3 regions of the Aliisedimentitalea scapharcae genome follow, and region 1 is predicted to be linked to each of the others. Evidence: riboswitches for the same ligand, from Rfam matches in the RefSeq annotation. Region 1 holds a riboswitch; each other region holds the start of a gene.
The links. Region 1 has a riboswitch for cobalamin ahead of QEZ52_RS07020 (DUF1636 family protein). Riboswitches for the same ligand answer to the same signal wherever they lie in the genome.
Positions count from the first base shown of each region.

Region 2: it holds a riboswitch for cobalamin, as region 1 does, so the genes downstream of both, QEZ52_RS18185 (CbtB domain-containing protein) here and QEZ52_RS07020 (DUF1636 family protein) in region 1, are expected to answer to the same signal.
Region 3: it holds a riboswitch for cobalamin, as region 1 does, so the genes downstream of both, QEZ52_RS04060 (hypothetical protein) here and QEZ52_RS07020 (DUF1636 family protein) in region 1, are expected to answer to the same signal.

Region 1 covers NZ_CP123584.1:1,490,885-1,497,119, reverse strand. Annotated here, with positions in the region: gene cobO (cob(I)yrinic acid a,c-diamide adenosyltransferase) at 560-1,198, opposite strand; cobalamin riboswitch at 1,227-1,458, shown strand; gene QEZ52_RS07020 (DUF1636 family protein) at 1,560-1,949, shown strand; gene cobW (cobalamin biosynthesis protein CobW) at 1,953-2,987, shown strand; gene cobN (cobaltochelatase subunit CobN) at 2,994-6,235, shown strand, end outside.
Region 2 covers NZ_CP123584.1:3,910,866-3,917,100, forward strand. Annotated here, with positions in the region: gene ilvD (dihydroxy-acid dehydratase) at 1-1,122, shown strand, start outside; gene QEZ52_RS18175 (sulfotransferase family protein) at 1,227-2,045, opposite strand; gene QEZ52_RS18180 (DUF5928 domain-containing protein) at 2,193-3,770, shown strand; cobalamin riboswitch at 3,944-4,149, shown strand; gene QEZ52_RS18185 (CbtB domain-containing protein) at 4,182-4,358, shown strand; gene QEZ52_RS18190 (CbtA family protein) at 4,363-5,064, shown strand; gene QEZ52_RS18195 (hypothetical protein) at 5,161-5,688, shown strand; gene QEZ52_RS18200 (DUF1636 family protein) at 5,846-6,235, opposite strand; gene QEZ52_RS18205 (DUF1523 family protein) at 6,208-6,235, opposite strand, start outside.
Region 3 covers NZ_CP123584.1:863,493-869,727, forward strand. Annotated here, with positions in the region: gene QEZ52_RS04040 (YbaB/EbfC family nucleoid-associated protein) at 417-761, opposite strand; gene QEZ52_RS04045 (TauD/TfdA dioxygenase family protein) at 970-1,839, opposite strand; gene QEZ52_RS04050 (DNA polymerase III subunit gamma/tau) at 1,948-3,729, opposite strand; gene QEZ52_RS04055 (protein-tyrosine phosphatase family protein) at 3,907-4,455, shown strand; gene QEZ52_RS04060 (hypothetical protein) at 4,462-4,866, opposite strand; cobalamin riboswitch at 4,969-5,185, opposite strand; gene QEZ52_RS04065 (TetR/AcrR family transcriptional regulator) at 5,204-5,785, opposite strand; gene QEZ52_RS04070 (alpha/beta fold hydrolase) at 5,866-6,235, shown strand, end outside.

The sequences.
Region 1 (6,235 bases):
ACACTCCACAACTGGTGCAAAAAATATTCCGACCAGATGCCGCCCGAGATAAAACACTTGAAGATGTCGGATGAGGCGATCACCAGGGTGACACACCGGGTCGCTGATCTGCCCTTGGAATGAGCCACGTCACGCCATTGTCCGTGTGACCCTGACGAATGCCGCAATCGCAGGGTTTACCAGAAAGTTCCGAGCGAAAGACCTGAGCACACACCGGGTCCCGAGCCTGGACGATGCAGGTTCAAAACCCAGGAGTGGTGTAGCGACGACAGCGAAGGTCGCCCCCACAGCGCAATCGGAAACACCCCGCCGACCGCGTTGATGAATGGCTCAGACATGCAACAAGCGCCCTGAGACTGCCCCCCCCGAGAACTTTCAGTCCGGTGGCCCACACACCGGGAGCGGCACAAACCCTCTGCTTTGCCAAAGCTATGGCAGAGCAGTTCAGTGGGAAACATCACCCGCCTGTCGGCCCTGACACTGAGCGTCAAGGAAACGACGGCGCGATCTGCCCAGATCGACGCGCCGAAGGAACCGCCGATCAGACCTCACCCAAAGATCAGAATTCCACGCCCTTTTGCGCCTTCACACCCGCCCGGAAGGGATGTTTGACCAGCGCCATTTCAGTGACCAGATCCGCGATTTGGATCAGCTCTTCCTTGGCATTGCGACCGGTCAACACCACATGGGTCATCTCGGGCTTTTCAGTGGCCAGAAATTCCACCACTTCGTTGATATCCAGATACTCATAGCGCAGCGCGATATTGATTTCGTCCAGCAACACCATCTGTATCTCGGGGTTACGAATCATTTCCTTGGCTTTTTCCCAGCCCCGTTGCGCGGCGGCAATATCGCGGGACTTGTCTTGGGTTTCCCAAGTGAACCCTTCGCCCATGGCATAGAATTGGCACAGATCGGAAAAATGCGTTTCGATCAGGGTGCGCTCCCCGGTCTGCCAACCACCTTTGATGAATTGCACCACAGCCGAGGGCATTTCATGGGCGATGCAGCGCATGATCATGCCAAATCCAGAGCTGGATTTGCCCTTGCCCGGGCCGGTATGCACGATGATCAGCCCTTTTTCACCGTCTTTGGTGGCCATCATCCTGTCGCGGGCGGCTTTTTTCTTGGCCATTTTCGCCGCGTGGCGGGCATCGTCATCACTTGGTGTTTCTGGCGTGTCGGTCACGGGGGACATCCTTCTCTTGACAAGGGGCAGGCCTTTGCCGCAAGGGGGCAAGGCTGGTGCCTGTTCTAGGACAGGCGAAGAGGGAATGCGATAGGCTGCGCGACATGTAAATGTCCAAAGCCGAAGCGCAGCCGCCCCCGCGACCGTGACCGGAGAGGTTGCCTGGCCACTGACCGCAAGGTTGGGAAGGCAGGCCAGCCGCAGAGAGCCCCACGTGGGTTTCTCGAAATCCGCAAGCCGGGAGACCTGCCAGCGCTGGAACTGTAACGGGCGAACGGGGTGTTTCGCGTCCGGCTGTTGGGCATGCCGCTCATGGCGCCCTTGCTGGCCATCTCTCCCTTGTCGTCGAAACGCGCGAAAGAGGTCTGCCATGATGGCTGAAAAGGGCCAGGTAACACTGACGATCTGCACGACCTGCCGTCGTGGAGAGATGAGCGACCCGGAAGCCAAACGCCCGGGCACCGAAATGTACGAAGCCTTGCAGGCCTTCGACCTGCCGGACAATATCCGCTTGCGCCCGGTGGAATGCCTGTCGGCCTGTACCCGGGGCTGTTCCATGGCGCTGACCGGAGGGCCGGCGCGCTGGTCCTATGTGTACGGCGATATGGACCCGGCGCAACACGCCGAAGACATCATTGCCGGCGTCACCGCCTATTCCAATACCGACAACGGGCTGGTGCCCTGGCGCGAACGCCCCGTTGTCTTTCGCAAACAATCCATCGCACGTATCCCCCCGGCTGAAATGCCGACAGAGGAGTAAGTCATGTCCGACCTCAACAAGATCCCCGTCACCGTCATCACCGGTTTTCTTGGCGCTGGCAAAACCACGCTGATCCGGCATCTGATGCAAAACCCTCAGGGCAAGCGTCTGGCCGTGCTGGTCAATGAATTTGGCACCGCCGGTGTGGATGGTGACATCCTGAAATCCTGCGCCGATGAGAACTGCCCGGAAAACAGCATTGTCGAACTGGCCAACGGCTGTATTTGTTGCACCGTCGCCGATGATTTCATTCCCACCATCGAACAGCTGATGGCCCTGCCGGAGCAGCCTGAACATATCTTGATCGAAACATCCGGTCTGGCTCTGCCCAAACCGTTGCTCAAGGCGTTTGATTGGCCCGCGATCCGATCGCGCATCACCGTGGACGGGGTGATTGCTCTGGCCGATGCCGAAGCTGTCGCCAAAGGCCAGTTCGCTCCGGATTTGGACGCGGTTCAGGCCCAGCGCGAAGCTGATGAGTCGCTGGATCACGAAACGCCCCTGTCCGAGGTGTTCGAGGATCAGATTTCCTGCGCTGACATCGTACTGCTCTCCAAGGCGGATCTGGCTGGCGAAGAGGGTATTGCCAAGGCACGCGCCGTGATTGATGCGGAAACCCCGCGCAAGCTGCCGGTGCTGCCAATGAGCGAAGGCGTGATTGACCCGCGTGTGATTCTGGGTCTGAACGCCGCCGCCGAAGACGATTTGGACGCCCGCCCCAGCCATCATGATGGCCATCATGACCACGAACATGACGATTTCGAATCCATAGTGGTCGAAATGGGCGAAGTAGATGACCCCCAAGTGTTGCAGGATGCAATCATCCGTCTTGCGCGCGAACGCAACATCCTGCGGGTCAAAGGGTACGTCGCTGTTACCGGCAAGCCGATGCGCATGCTGGTTCAGGCCGTTGGCGAACGGGTTCGGGCCCAGTTCGATCAGCCCTGGGGCAGTCAGCCCCGCAAGACCCAATTGGTTGTGATCGCCGAGCATGACGACATCAACGAAACGGCGATCCGCGCCGAATTGGGAGCCTGACGCACGATGCATGTCGTCTTTCGCGAAAGCCATGGGTTGGACCAGACCGACACCCCACAGGATCTGGGGCAAAACCCTGCGGACCTGGTGGTGTTGTCGTTCTCGGACAGTGACCTGGGTGCTTTTGCGGCGGGCTGGCATCGCGCGAATGGCAAACTGCCCACGTGCCGATTGGCCAACCTGGTAGCACTGAAACATCCGCTGTCGGTGGATGTTTATGCCGAACAGACGCTGGAGGGGGCCAAGGGCATTCTGGTGCGTCTGATCGGCGGCGAAAGCTATTGGTCCTATGGTCTGGCCACGCTTCAGGATTTGGCACGGCGCAAGGGCATTGCCCTGGCCATCCTGCCTGCGGACGGGCGCGAAGATGCACGCCTGGACGAACTGTCCACCCTGCCCGTTTCCACATTACGCCGATTGCAGGCGTTGTGCGATGCAGGTGGCGCTGTGGCAGCACAGGCGGCGCTGGCCCAGTTGGCGCTGGCTGCTGGTCTCTATGCCGGGCCGGTACTGGGGCTCAAATCCATGCCGCAGTTCGGGTTTTATGATCCGGATCGGGGCGTCGTGCCGGACGTTGATCCGGACGGCAAACCGTTGGTTCTGGTCAGTTTTTACCGCTCCTATCTAACTTCTGCCGATACCGAACCGGTGGATGCGTTGATCGCCGAGTTCCGCAACCGTGGCTATGCCGCCTTTGGCGTCTTTGCCGCCTCGCTCAAAGCCCCTGCTGCTGCGGGATGGTTGCGCGAGACATTGCCCACGCTGGACCCGGTTGCGATCATCAACGCCACAGCCTTTTCAGCCCAAGCGGCGGATGGATCTGGGTCCCCCTTGTCGGTTGTCGGCTGCCCTGTGTTTCAGGTCGCCCTGTCAACCGCCCGGCGCAAGGATTGGGCCGAAGCCGAACGCGGATTGTCCCCTGCCGATCTGGCGATGCATGTGGTGCTGCCCGAAGTCGACGGTCGGATCTTTGCCGGGGTTGCCAGCTTCAAGGCCCCCGGACGCCAGGACCTCGATCTGCAATACTCGCGCTTTGCCCACCGCGCCGATGCCGATCGCATTCGCGCCGTGGTGGATCGTGTTGATGGCTGGCGCAAACTGGCCACCCTGTCCAACGCGGACAAACGCCTCGGCATCATCCTGTCCACCTATCCCGGTAAGGCACACCAGTTGGCTCATGCCGTGGGAATGGACGCGCTGGCCTCCTGCACCGAAATTCTGACGGATCTGGCCACACATAGCTATGCGGTCGCTGCGCCCTCAGATCTGGGTCAGGCGCTGATGCGCGACACGTTGAGCTGGCCAGTAAAGGACTACCTCGCCGCGCGCGACGCCCTGCCTACAACGCTGCGCGACGATCTGGAGGCGGCCTGGGGCGCACCGGACAGTGATCCCGATTGTATCGACGGTCAGTTCGTGTTCAAGGCGCTGCGCGCCGGTCAGGCGCTGATCGCGCTGCAACCTGAACGCGGCGATGTTCAGACACGCAGCGATGATTACCACGATCTCGAACGCACGCCACGCCACGCCTATGTCGCGTTTTATCTGTGGTTGCGGGGCCAAATCGATGCGCTGGTCCATATTGGCGCGCATGGAACACTGGAATGGCTCCCTGGCAAATCCGTGGCGCTTGGCAGCGACTGCTGGCCCGAGGCACTGACGGGTGCCCTGCCCGTCACCTATCCGTTCATCGTCAATGACCCCGGTGAGGCCGCCCAGGCCAAACGCCGTATCGGCGGCGTGACCATCGGGCATCTGCCGCCGCCGCTGGCACAGACCGCCCTGCCCGAAGGCATGGGACGACTGGAAAGCCTGCTGGATGAATACTCCACCGCCGACGGTCTGGACCCGGCCCGGCGTGACCGGTTGATTTCTGACATCCGCGCCGAAGCCCAGGGCACCGGGGTCGAAGCCGATCTGGGACTGACGCCTGACAGCTCGCCTGCCGAAGCGATCACACGCATCGACCGCTTTGTCTGTGACATCAAAGAAAGCCAATACGGCGAAGGTCTGCACATCTTTGGCACCGGTGACTGCGGTGACAGTGAACGCCAGGGCCTGCGCGATGCGTTGGCCGGTCGTCTGGTCGCCCCCGGCCCCTCCGGTTCTCCATTTCGCGGGCGCTCGGATGTATTGCCGACCGGGCGCAACCTGTTTACCACCGACCCACGCGCGGTCCCGTCGCGGGCGGCGCAGGCGCAGGGCGTGAAACTGGCCGAAGAGTTATTGCGCCGCCACCTTCAGGACCATGGCGACTGGCCCAAAGGGTTGGTCATCGACCTGTGGGGGTCAGCCACCATGCGCACCGCCGGTGAAGAATTTGCCATGGCCTTGCATCTGGCGGGACTGGCACCGAAATGGGACGAGAATTCGGAACGTGTGTCCGGATTCGAAGTGATCCCGCTGGCGCTCCTGAACCGTCCCCGGATCGACGTGACTTTGCGCGTGTCGGGGCTCTTCCGCGATGTGTTCCCCGGGCTGGCGCAGATGTTCGAATCCGCCGCCGCAGTGTTGCACACCCGTGACGAAAGCGCCGACGACAACCCTTATCTGACCGAGACACCCCGCGTCTTTGGCCCCCGCCCCGGGCAATACGGCCTGAACATGACCGCGTCCCTGGACGATTATACCCACGAGGCCCGCGAAGCCGCAGGCGAGGCCTGGCTCAACGCCTCGTCCCACGCCATCGACGCCAAAGGCGACATCACCAACGCCCGCGCCGCTCTCGAAAACCGGCTGAAGGGTGCCGACAGCTTTGTCCACCTGCAGGATCTGCCGGAAACCGACCTGTTGATGGCCTCGGACTATGCCGCGCATGAGGCCGGATTTGCCGCCGCCATGGCCCGGGTGGGCCACAAAGCCCCGGCGCTCTATCACATGGACGCCACCCGCCCCGATCAGCCACAGGCGCGATCTTTGGGCGAAGAAATTGCCCGCGTCACCCGCGCCCGCGCCGCCAACCCCGATTGGGCGACCGCGATGATGGAACACGGGTTCCGGGGCGCAGCCGAAATTTCTGCAACCTTGGACCATATGGCGGCCTTTGCCCATCTGGCGCAGGTGGTACAGCCGCATCTGTTCGATCTCTATTTCGAAGCCACTCTGGGGCGCGACGATCTGGTCGATTTCATGGAACGTGAAAACCCACAGGCGCTCCAGGCCATGCGTGACCGGTTCCGGGCTCTGCATGACGCGGGCCTGTGGATCACACGTCGCAATTCGATCATGGCCGAACTGGAGGGCGCAGC
Region 2 (6,235 bases), 2.0 Mb from region 1:
CGCAAGATCGTCGAGATCACCAAACGCCATTATGTGGGCGAAGAAAAAGGCCTGCTGCCGCGCGAGATCGCGACATTCGAAGCCTTTGAAAACGCCATGAGCCTGGACATCGCCATGGGCGGATCCACCAATACGGTTCTGCACCTTTTGGCCATCGCCCATGAAGGCGAAATTGATTTCACCATGACCGACATGGACCGACTGAGCCGCCAGGTCCCCTGCCTGTGCAAGGTCGCCCCCAATACCGCCAACGTCCATATGGAAGACGTGCACCGGGCGGGCGGCATCTTTTCGATCCTGGGCGAATTGTCCCGCGCTGGCCTGTTGCATGGAGATGTGCCCACGGTTCACACCAGCTCGATGGCCGAAGCGATTGCCAAATGGGACATCAAGGTCGCCAACAACCCCGAAGCCGAAAGCCTGTTCAAGGCAGCACCCGGCGGCGTGCGCACCACCCAGGCGTTCAGCCAATCCAACAGGTTCAAGGAATTGGACACCGATCGCGAAACCGGGATTATCCGAACCAAGGAACACGCGTTCAGCCAGGACGGCGGCCTCGCGGTACTGTTCGGCAATATCGCTTTGGACGGGTGCATCGTGAAAACGGCTGGCGTGGATGACAGCATTCTGAAATTTACCGGCACGGCGCATGTCTGCGAAAGTCAGGACGCCGCTGTCAGCGATATCCTCACTGGCAAGGTCAAGGAAGGCGCCGTGGTGGTCATCCGCTATGAAGGCCCCCGCGGCGGTCCCGGCATGCAGGAAATGCTGTATCCAACCAGCTACCTGAAATCCAAAGGCCTGGGCAAAGCCTGTGCCCTGTTGACCGACGGACGGTTCTCAGGTGGCACATCGGGGCTGTCGATTGGCCATGTGTCTCCCGAAGCGGCCGAAGGCGGTACAATCGGGCTCGTCGAGCAGGGCGATGTCATCGAAATCGACATTCCGAACCGGACAATTCACCTGGCCGTTGACGATGAAACGCTGGCCACCCGCCGGAGCGCACAGGACGCCAAAGGGTGGGTACCTGCCGAACCACGCAAACGCAAAGTGTCTACCGCGCTAAAGGCCTATGCCAAACTGGCCACCAGCGCCGCCAAAGGCGCTGTACGCCAAGTGTGACGCACGCACTCCGGCCCGTTTTCCAGCGGGCCGGAGCCGCCGGGCCAAAAACTTTTCGGGAAAAGTTTTGGCCAAAGTTTTAGCAAAACTTTGGCACCGCGGCATCAATCGCCGAGCTTTGCATGCACTTCGTTCAAATCGATTTCTCCTATCGGCATCTTGTTGCCAGGATTCTCGACATCATATTTGAAAAGTTCAAAGTCCCGTTTGAAGATCTCATAAACCAGATGCATTGACAGATCGTCGAAATAATCTTCGACCGGGTGCAACCGCTTGGGCCCATGCCCCTCGCTTTCGTTGAACCGCGGAATATCTCCCAGATCGACCGGATGTTGGGTTTCGATCGAATCCAGAACCTCCTGCATGCCTTCATTGAACTGTTCGGTCCAAATGATCTTGTCATAGGTTCCGCCGTTCCAGATAAAGGTCGAGACATGCCCTGACATGGCCGACCAGTGAATATCAGGCTCCATCGGCCGGCGAAACCGAATGCTGTCGCGAACAAACAACAGAAACCGGCGAAAGCTCTTGATCTGGTCGAACTCCTGCTTGCCGTCGTCGCCGCCAACCTCGATCCCGTAATCATAAATCAGCTTGGGCACCAGATTGCCACGGTACCGTTTGCCGTTGCGTTGAATGCCACAGATCTTGTCGAAAAACGAACTCAGGATCCGGGTATAGGGGTTGCGCACACAGGTGAACGCATAGGACCGGTGCCCCTGTACGTTGCGGGTGATCGGCCCCTGGCTGCCTTCCAGCGCCCATTTGTGAAGCCCGGTCTTGGCATCATGAATATCGCCATCAAAAAAGACACCATGATCCGAATAATGCAGGATTTGACCAATGGTGGAACAGGCACATTTGGGCACCACCCGATACACAACACTTTCGCTTTCGGTCATCCAGGTCCCGGGAAATCCCATATGCGTGCTCTCCTCTGATGCCCCTGCCCCATAACGTAGGGTCAATTGGGTTGCTTGTTTGTCTGACAAATTATCTTGTTTATTCAATCACTCTCAACCTTTATCAAGGTAAACAATGACAAGAAACCGGAGTGCTTCGTTTCCGAGATGGCAAAAATCGCCTATATCCTGCTTTGCCACAAGGACCCTGAGGCCATTGTGAAGCAAGCCGAACGCCTGACGGCGGCCGGTGACTACATGGCAATTCACTTCGATGCCCGTGCCAAACCCGAAGCTTACAAGCTGATCCGCGAGGCTCTGGCAGACAACCCCAATGTCACCTTTTCCCGCAAGCGGATCAAATGCGGCTGGGGGGCATGGTCCCTGGTTCAAGCGACGCTTTATGCCGTAGAGGCGGCCGTCGAGGAATTCCCCCGTGCGACCCATTTCTACATGTTGTCCGGCGATTGCATGGCAATCAAGACCGCAGAATATGCGCATCATTTTCTGGACAGCAACGATTACGACTTTATCGAGAGTTTCGATTTTTTCGAAAGCGACTGGATAAAGACCGGGATCAAGGAAGAACGGCTGACCTATCGCCATTACTTCAATGAACGCACGCACAAGAAACTGTTCTATGCCGCATTCAATCTGCAAAAACGATTGGGTGTTTCGCGCGAGATCCCGCATGATATCCAGGTGCAAATCGGATCCCAATGGTGGTGCCTGCGTCGGCGCACGGTCGAATGGATTCTCGAATTCACCCGCACCAGAAAAGACGTCATGCGTTTCTTTCGCACAACCTGGATTCCGGATGAGACGTTTTTTCAGACGCTTGTACGCCATCTGGTACCAGAAACCGAAGTCCAGGCGCGCACACTGACGTTCCTGATGTTCACCGACTATGGAATGCCGGTGAATTTCCATAATGATCACTATGACTTGCTGCTCAGCCAGGATTTCCTGTTCGCGCGCAAGATCAGCCCCGAAGCGGTCGAGCTCAAGGCCCGACTCGGGCGACTGTATGCGGCGCATGATGTCGATTTCCAGATTTCGAACGAAGGCCGCAGCCTGTATAAATTCCTGTCCGGCAAGGGGCGGATCGGACGCCGGTTTGCCATGCGGTTCTGGGAAACGGAAAGCACGCTTGGGCGTGAACGCGAACTCCTGATCGTCGTGTGCAAGAAATGGCATGTCTCCAAACGGATCCTGGAACAAATCCGTCATGTGACCAACATTCCCTGCATTGAATACCTGTTCAACGAAGAAGGCACCCCTCTCCCCGATCTTGGGGGTATCCAGTCGTCGCTGGAAAAACGGACCCGGCATCGGCGCGCCCTGATGCGCATGTTATTTGAATATTATGAAACTGATCGGTTGCTGGTCTGCATGGACCCGTCCAATCTGGACTTGCTGCACGACTTCTTTTCGGACCGCTCCGTCACCCGGATGCTGCACGTGGAATGTGAATTCACCGATGAATATCTGATCGGGCATGCGCACCGTGTGGGGTTGGCAGGCGAACGCACGCCGCAGGCCACGCTGGAACGGCTGCTTCCCACAATCCGCAATGACATCGTGCACGAGGCCGATCGCATCCGCGATGCCGGCTTTGCCCGCCATTATCGGGTTCACCAGTCCGACAGCCCGGAAGAGAATGCGGGCAAATTCCAGGACTTCCTGACCATCCCGCCCGATCAGGCCCTGCGCCTGGCCCAAACCGACCATTTGTTCGCGGATTGACCGGCGGGTTTCTTGCCCGCGGGGGCAGAATCGCCCGCCCTCGCCCGCCGCAAAACCCGCTCCACGTCGCAAAACATCCTGCGGAATTGGCTTTGCGGCACGGCCAACAACCGCTTGGTCGCTTCCCGACCCGGAGTCTTCGCAATTGGACTTTGCAAGGGACAAGAGGATACGCTAACACTGAATGATCCGGCGCCGGATTTCGGCTGCCAAAGGGAATCCGGTGTCACGGCCGCAACGCTGTCATTCCGGAGCCGCCCCCGCGACTGTAAGCGGTGAGCGCCTGTCCAATTGCCACTTGATCCTTTTGGATCGGGGAAGGCGGGCAAAGCGCCATGATCCGCGAGCCAGGAGACCTGCCGGGTAACGAACGTACAACACCGTCGGGTGCGACGGCAAGGAGAAGACAAAATGAACGCGCAAGCGACCACCGTTTCCCAGTCCCACAGCAAAGCCGGTTTTGGCATTGCTGTTTTTGCAGCTCTGATCGGTTTGGCCATCGTGTCGATCACCGGCCACGTTCAGGCGTCGACCCTGCACGATGCAGCCCATGACGTGCGTCACGCGACCGGCTTCCCCTGCCACTAAGCTGATGTTCACACGGATTTTGACCAGCGCGTTGTTCGCTGGTGCTGCAGCAGGGCTGATAACCGCCCTGCTGCAGTTGTATTTTGTACAGCCTGTTCTGCTGCATGCCGAGCTGTACGAAGGGGGGGATCTGGTTCATTTCGGGTCGTCATCAACGGTGTCGGCGCATCAGGACGTGAGCGGTTTTGAAGCCGTGCGCGACGGGTTGAGCGTGGTCTTTACCATGCTTGTCTACTCCGGCTATGCTATGGTTCTGGTGGCGCTGATGTCCCAGGCCGAAGAGCGCGGTGCCACCATCAATGGGCGCACAGGTCTGATGTGGGGTGTCGCGGGCTTTGTCGCTGTGCATTTCGCACCCGGGTTTTCGCTTGCCCCAGAAGTTCCCGGTGTTGCCGCCGCCGACGTTGGTGACCGCCAGATCTGGTGGTTCGCCACGGTGCTGACTGCGACCCTGGCCATGTGGTTGATTGCCTTTGGCAAATCCTGGACCGCCTGGGGGGCTGCTGCGATCCTGTTGCTGGCACCGCATGTGATCGGCGCACCGGAGCCTGCGGTGTTTACCGGTCCTGTCCCAACGGAAATCGGGGCCCATTTTGCCGCACGCGCCTTTGGCGTTGGCATGGTTGCCTGGGTTCTGCTCGGATGTCTGGCCGGATACTTCTGGCAACGCGAAGGCACAGGCTCGGCCAATGGTCAGGCCGCCTAAATCGCGGATTTGACCGCCGGTCCCTATCGCTCTGCGAGCGTCGCCACTCTTTGGGGGCGCTCGTCTCATTTTTTCGGACCCCAAGGACCAAATACCATGGATCGCTCCATTCCTCTCCTGCTGATCGGCCTCGTTTTTGGTGGCGGCATCGGCTTCACCATTGCCGCCGGAAATGGGATCACTTTTGACGGCCACGACCATGGCGACCCCGGCCAGCACGGCGGCTCAACAGCACAACATGCCGACGCGACCTCTGGGAACGGATCTGGGCACGGATCCGGCCACAACCACGACGAAATGGTGTCTGTCGCGGACGACGGCGCGGCACCAACGCTGACGCTCGCCGTGCACAAGGATCCTGCCGCTGGCTGGAATCTCAACATCCAGACAGAAAATTTCCGCTTTGCACCTGAAAACGCCTCGACCGCACATGTAGAGGGCGAAGGGCATGCCCACGTTTACATAAATGGCGTCAAACTGGGCCGCTATTACGCAGATTGGCTGCATCTGTCTGCCCTGCCCAAAGGCCAGGTCGAGGTCAAAGTGACCCTGAACAGCAATGATCACAAGATGCTTGCCGTGGGTGCCACACCTTTGAGCCAGACGCTGACAATCGAGAACTGATCACTCCGCAACGTTGCCGCCCCGTGCTGCCGTCTGTCGCGCGCGATCAGGCACCGCCTGGGCCGGTTTACCGGGTCAGGCGGTGCCTGGCCCAACGGGTCCTGGCGCATCTCTGATGCGTCTGGACCGGGCGGGAGCCCCCCGGGGCTGCCCAGTCTCAGCACAGGGCCGCGATCCGCCCCTTCAGGCAAAAGCGCAACCGACCACAAGGGCGCGCATCCTCAATCCACCCCTGGGGGGCGTCCAGATAGACCCCGACCGTTTCCAGAATATCCGACCGATCCGTCTCGGGCTGAACACCTGCAAAGAAATAGGTGGCCCGCCCTGCCCCCTGCAACGCCATCGTGGTCGGGTTGGCACATCCATTCAGACACGCCTGATCGCACAGCTGAACCTGTCCCGGCCAACGCAGGTCCAGCGCCGCCTGCAACCCGTCGCGAAACGACCGGTCCGCTGCCGACTTGCAGGTCGTGCACAGCACCAGTTGCACCTGAGTTCGGATCTCTGTCATCGGGTCGCTTACTTCGACTTCCAGCTGTCCAGCCAC
Region 3 (6,235 bases), 630 kb from region 1:
GGGCTTTTTTGATCATGGCTTGATTGCGTGACAAAGGAAATGGGTTGCGCTGGATCATCGGGGGATACCACGCTTGTATCGCTGGCGGATATTGCCGCGCACCTGGGGAAGCGTCTGACGGATCAGATGAGCGATGCGCTTCTGCCCAAATGTTTTCCGGGATTTCCTGGGTCCGGCCTGGGTCCAGAAGGACCGCCAAAAACCGATCTGCACCTGCCTCTGAATGGGAAACATGCGTGGCAGGCTTGGCCCTCCCTAAGTCATCCAATCGCAATCCCGCGCAATTGGTCGACGCGGACATCGACATTGGCCAAAAACGCTAATCATGAAGACACGGGCGGTTGGCCTTCCAGGTTTCAGCCTGGCCCATCAGGGCCAGGGCCGTTCAATCCTGCCAATGCACAAGTCAGCCTTGATCAGAAGGGAAGCTTGATGTCCTTCGGCAGTCCCATGCTTTCGGTCAGGCGTGTCATTTCTTCCTGTGCTTTGTCTGCCGCTTTTGACTGTGCGTCTTTGATTGCGGCCAGGATCAGGTCTTCGACAACTTCCTTGTCGTCGCCGTTGAAGATCGAAGGATCAATGTCCAGACCTTTGAGCTCGCCTTTGGCGCTGGCTGTCGCTTTGACCAACCCCGCGCCGCTTTCGCCGACAACCATGACATTATGCAGTTCATCCTGCATCTGGGCCATTTTGGTTTGCAGCTCCTGGGCCGATTTCATCATCTTGGCCATGTCGCCAAGTCCACCGAGACCTTTTAGCATTGGGTCACTCCGTCAAAATTAGGTTGCCGATTAGATACGGGCAGGCGGCCTGATGTACAAGTGTTCTGCGCGTCCTCAGGCAGAACGTTGGCAAAGCTGGGCGGCGCTGGACTCCCGTCGGTCGTTCGATATCCGAGGAAGACAAAGCCGATTTTGTGCAGGGGTGAAAGTGGTTCGAGCCGCTCAACTTGGCCGCATACAAGCGCAGCTAGACTACTCGCACAGATGGGACACCGTCGGCGTCCGTGGCAGAGCAACAAAGGCTTTTGAGGCTGCGTTCCTGCGCGTAATCCCAGGGTCTGCCCCGATGCATCGTCGCGCGTTCGTCCCAGATCAGGACATCGCCGACCTGCCATTTGTGGCTGTAAACATAGTCGGCCTGAGTACAATGGGCGATGGCCCTGTCGATCAGCGCCTGCCCTTGTGCCAGTCCACAGCCTTCGATGGCAAAGGCGTGGCTCGCGATCAGCAGGGCTTCTTCGCCGGTCACCGGGTTTGGCCATACGGCACGCCAAGGGCGGTCAGGCCAACGTGTCATGCGGGGCAGGGTTGCCAGCTTTTCAGAGATGCGCGATCGGGAATGCGATAGGCGGTGCCAGATCACGGCGTCCCGCAATTGCGCTTTCAATTCTTCGGGCATCTCGGCCCAAGCAACCCGTGTCGAAGCGATTTCGGTCTCTCCACCGGTGTCCGGGACGACTTTGGCGGTGATGATATTGACCAGCGATGGGATCGGCAAAAAAGTGCTGTCGGTGTGCCACAACATGTTGGCCTGCAAATCCAGCAATCGTAGGTCGTCAGCTTCGCGCAAGCCTTTGGCCGTGCGGTTCGATAGCGCCGAGACCTCAAAAGCCACATCTGTACCCAAGGCCATCGACTCGCGGTTTTCCAGCGGGCCAAACAGGTGCCCCAACCGCGTGTGTTCCGCGTCTGACAGATCCTGCCCACGAAACAGCAGGGCCGAATGGGTTTCGAAGGCCTGGCGAATTTCTGGAAACAGGTGGTCGGCGGTAACGTCTGATAGATTGACGTCATGAAAAACCAACCCGAAACGGGGATGAAGCGGCGTGGTGTGCATGATTCTGAACCCTGTCTTTTCGAGAACTATTCGCCAGGACGTTGATTCGACCAAGCCCAAATTCGAGGCAAGGCCAGAATGGGCTGATCCAGAGGCGCGCGGGCGTGATTACCCGTCCTCGAAGGGGTCCCATTCGTCTTCGACTTCGGGCAGGGCTTCGGCTTCGACTTCAGCCAGAATGTCCTGTGCGGATCGAATTTCCTTGATCCGGGCCTTGGGGAAGTTGACCAGAACGGCCTGCACTAGCGGGTGTTCTTCAGCTTCTGCGCGCAATGCGTTTTCGGCGGCGTCTTCGCGTTCGCGAATGGTGTCACCACCGCCCTGATTGACCACGATGACAGCCCAGCGGTTTCCAGTCCATCGTTGCAACTGTGCCCCGAGCCTTTGTGACAGATCAGCAGGGGCATCTTCGGTAGGTTGAAATTCTACGCGGCCGGGCTGGTACGAGGCCAAACGCACATAGCTTTCGACTTGGGCCAGCAATACGCCATCTCGATGTTTGCGGATCAATTCGATGACATGTTCGAAGGTGGGATAGCGGGCCAGAGCCAAGGCCGGATCGCCCGCCAATTCCGCCATGGGTGCGCCCGATCCGGAAGCACCAGGTGTAACACTGCTTGCGGCGGGTCCGCCGGCCGGCAGGTTGCCCATAGCAGACTGGGAGGAATATCCGCCATTGCCCCCAGGTGCAGCCATGCCGCCACCTGGATTCGGGGGGGGCGGAGGCGTGTCCTGCAGTCGGCGGATCAGCTCTTCGGGGCTGGGCAGGTCGGCCACATGGGTCAGGCGGATCACTGCCATTTCAGCTGCCATCATGGCGTTAGGCGCAGCGGCGACTTCCTCTAGGGCCTTGAGCAGCATCTGCCACATCCGTGTAAGAACCCGCATGGGCAGAGCTTCGGCCATCTGGCCGCCCCGGGCGCGTTCGTCGGGAGAGATCGTGGGATCTTCGGCGGCATCTGGGGTGATTTTGACCACAGACACCCAATGGGTGATTTCGGCCAGATCCCGCAGCACTGCCAACGGGTCGGCCCCTTCGGCGTATTGCGACCCCAGTTCAGTAAGCGCCCCGGCAGCATCGCCGCGTAGGATCATATCCATCAGGTCCAACACCCGGCCCCGGTCGGCCAGCCCCAGCATGGCCCGGACCTGATCGGCAGAGGTTTCGCCAGCTCCATGTGAAATGGCCTGATCCAGAAGCGATGTCGCGTCTCGGGCCGAACCTTCGGCGGCCCGCGTGATCAACGCCAACGCATCTTCTGCGATCTCGGCGTTTTCTGCGGCGGCTATCTTGCGCATCAGGGCGATCATGTCTTCGGGTTCGATGCGACGCAGGTCGAACCGCTGACACCGCGAGAGCACCGTGACGGGGACTTTGCGGATTTCGGTGGTGGCAAAGATGAACTTCACATGCGCAGGGGGCTCTTCCAGCGTCTTGAGCAGCGCGTTGAACGCACTGGTCGACAGCATGTGAACTTCGTCGATAATATAGATTTTGTAGCGAGCCGAGGCCGCGCGATACCGCACCGAGTCGATGATCTCACGGATGTCGCCCACACCGGTGCGGCTGGCAGCGTCCATTTCCATGACGTCGACATGGCGTCCTTCCATGATCGCCGTGCAATGTTCGCATTGTCCGCAGGGTTCGGTTGTCGGGCCGCCGGTCCCATCGGGACCGATACAGTTCATTCCCTTGGCGATGATCCGTGCTGTCGTGGTTTTGCCGGTGCCCCGGATCCCGGTCATGATGAATGCCTGGGCAATCCGGTCCGCAGCAAAGGCATTCTTGAGTGTGCGCACCATCGCGCTTTGTCCGACCAGGTCGGCAAAGGTTTCAGGGCGGTATTTGCGGGCCAGCACTTGGTACTGGCTGGCGGTGTGATCAGTCATGCAATGCTCGCGCCGGGATTCGTGAGGTCAGGGTCGCCGCTCAGGGTACGGCGGTAGGCCCGTGACGTCCACCGGTCATAGGGGCCAAATGCCCGGTCTGCCGATTTCTCTTTGGGATCTCGCAAAGCTGCTGCACTATTGGCTCCCAAGGAGGCGATAGCAGGCTTGAGGCGACACATGCAGGCACAGGACAGTCAAGACGGTTCCCCGGATGCTGGCCACACAGGGCTGGTCATCCATGCGATTTCGGTCGCAGATGGGATTCTTGCGATCACCCAGCTGCCAGGGGCTTCGGGGTGTTACCAGACCGATATGAACCATATTCGTGAATGGAGACCGGGCCTGGTGATTTCAATGACCACTTATACGGAAATGGAGGCGGTCGGGGCGTCGGCCCTGGGGCAGGACGTGCAGCGTGCAGCCAGCCGCTGGGCGCATCTTCCGGTCGAAGATTTCGGTGCGCCGGGCCCCGGTTTTCTGGCCCGCTGGCCCGAGATCAGCCATATGGCCCGCAAGGCGCTGGTCGGTGGGGGGCGCGTGCTGGTGCATTGCAAGGGTGGGTGTGGCCGGTCCGGCATGGTTGCGCTGCGGTTGATGATTGAATCGGGAGAGGTCCCGGCCCATGCACTGGCCCGGCTGCGCGCAGTGCGCCCGTGTGCGGTGGAAACCACCGAGCAAATGAATTGGGCGTATGGGGAGCGCAGGTTGCCCCACGCTCCGACCTGACAGGCGTCAGGGAACCGCCACCGAGAGAGCGGGCGTTGCGGGTTGAGCCGGTCGGGTTCGCGCCTGAAGCATGGCGCAGGGTGTATGCGCCGCACCGGGGGAGGCCATCGCACCGGTCATGTCAAACAATGCATCGGCAATGCGATCAAGCGTGGCGTTCGCGGTATCGCCCGAGACCCCGCAAAACAACCGGATCTGGTCCTGTGTCGCCACAAAACGCGCCGTACAGACACGATCGCAGCCCTGGACATCCGCAGATCCGTCGATTTCAAAATCAGGCGATGTGGCTGCTCCGGCGCGATGTACCGCCTGGGTCAGTCGTTTGACGATCCGCGCAGCTGCCGGACAAGGGCGTCCGGTGTGCTGGCACAAGGTTGCAGCATAAGAATACGTTTTGTCAGTCCAGATCATAGCGCCCTCCGCGCAGTTGAACGGGTGGACCTGACAGGTGTTGCGATGTGGTATTGGCGCGTTGTGCCATCATCGAACCCTGCCCAGACACCCCGTCCAGGTACAAGTTTCAGTTCCGATGGCAGGTCTCCTGACTTGCGGGTCAAAACTTCCCCGATCCTTCCCACGCCGGATCTGGCGCAGTGGTGATCATTCGGGGTCGCTCGCCGCCTACAGTTGCGGGGGCAGTCGTGGACTGGGCCCTTTTCGGGGCCGCACCACATTCCCTTTTCATCCCGGCCACGTGAGCAACGCGGGAACCATCGGGTTCATCGCTAATGCCTGCGACCCCGCAGCGTCAAGCGGATTCGAAGTGGCACATCTGGTCTGGGAGGCGGCGCAGGATATCCGAATCGCGTTGGACCCGTGCCAATTGCCAGCCACCCTGCATCAGCAAATACAGGTTCTCGGCTGATCGGTGCGCCTGTTCGGGGGATTGTCCCAGACGCAGGGCGTGTTGTTCGACCTCGGTAATCCAGCCCTGAAACAGATGTGCTGCGTGGGTGTGAAAATCTTCGTTTTCCGGCCCTTCGAACAGGGTTGCAGAGACCGGGCAACCGCTCCACTTTCCGGCGCTATCAAACAATTTGGCGAGCTTGTGACACAGAGTCGTGGCCCCCGCTGCAAATGTATCCGCAGGGTCAAAACTGCTGGCGATCAACCGCAACATCTGGTCGGATGCCCAGGTGGCCGATGCCAACGCTAAGTCGGCCTTGCCGTTGGGAAAGTGGTGATACAGCGATCCTTTGGGTGCCTTTGCTTCGACCAGCAATTCATTCAATCCAACGCCATGATAGCCCCTGTTGCGGAACAGATTGGCCGCAGCTCGGATCAGGCGATCCTTGGTCGATAGCGGTTTTGGCGGCGTAACGTCAGTCATGGTGCCAGCTTGACAGAACTGGACCGATTGGTCCAGAGAGTGAATAGACCAAACGGTCTAGTTCGAAAGCGGGGTGGAAGATGCGAGATTTGCAACCTGATGTCACGGAACAAGATGTCAGTTTTGATGCCGGTTCAAAACGCCTGCACGGCACCTTGTTCCGCCCCAAGGGCGATCCTGTTGCCGCCGTTGTCCTGAACCCGGCGACCGGCGCACCGCATGGCTTTTATCGACATTTTGCCCGTTGGTTGGTTACGGACCGCAATATGGCCTGTCTGACATATGATTACTCGGATTTTGGGGCTTCGGCTACGCGGCACCCGCGAGATTCGGATGCGACGATGTCCGATTGGGCGTTGGTTGATCAACCCGCGGCGCGGAATGCCATGCGCGATCTGCTGCCTGGCGTGCCAATTTGGGTGGTGGGACATTCACTGGGGGCGATGCTGA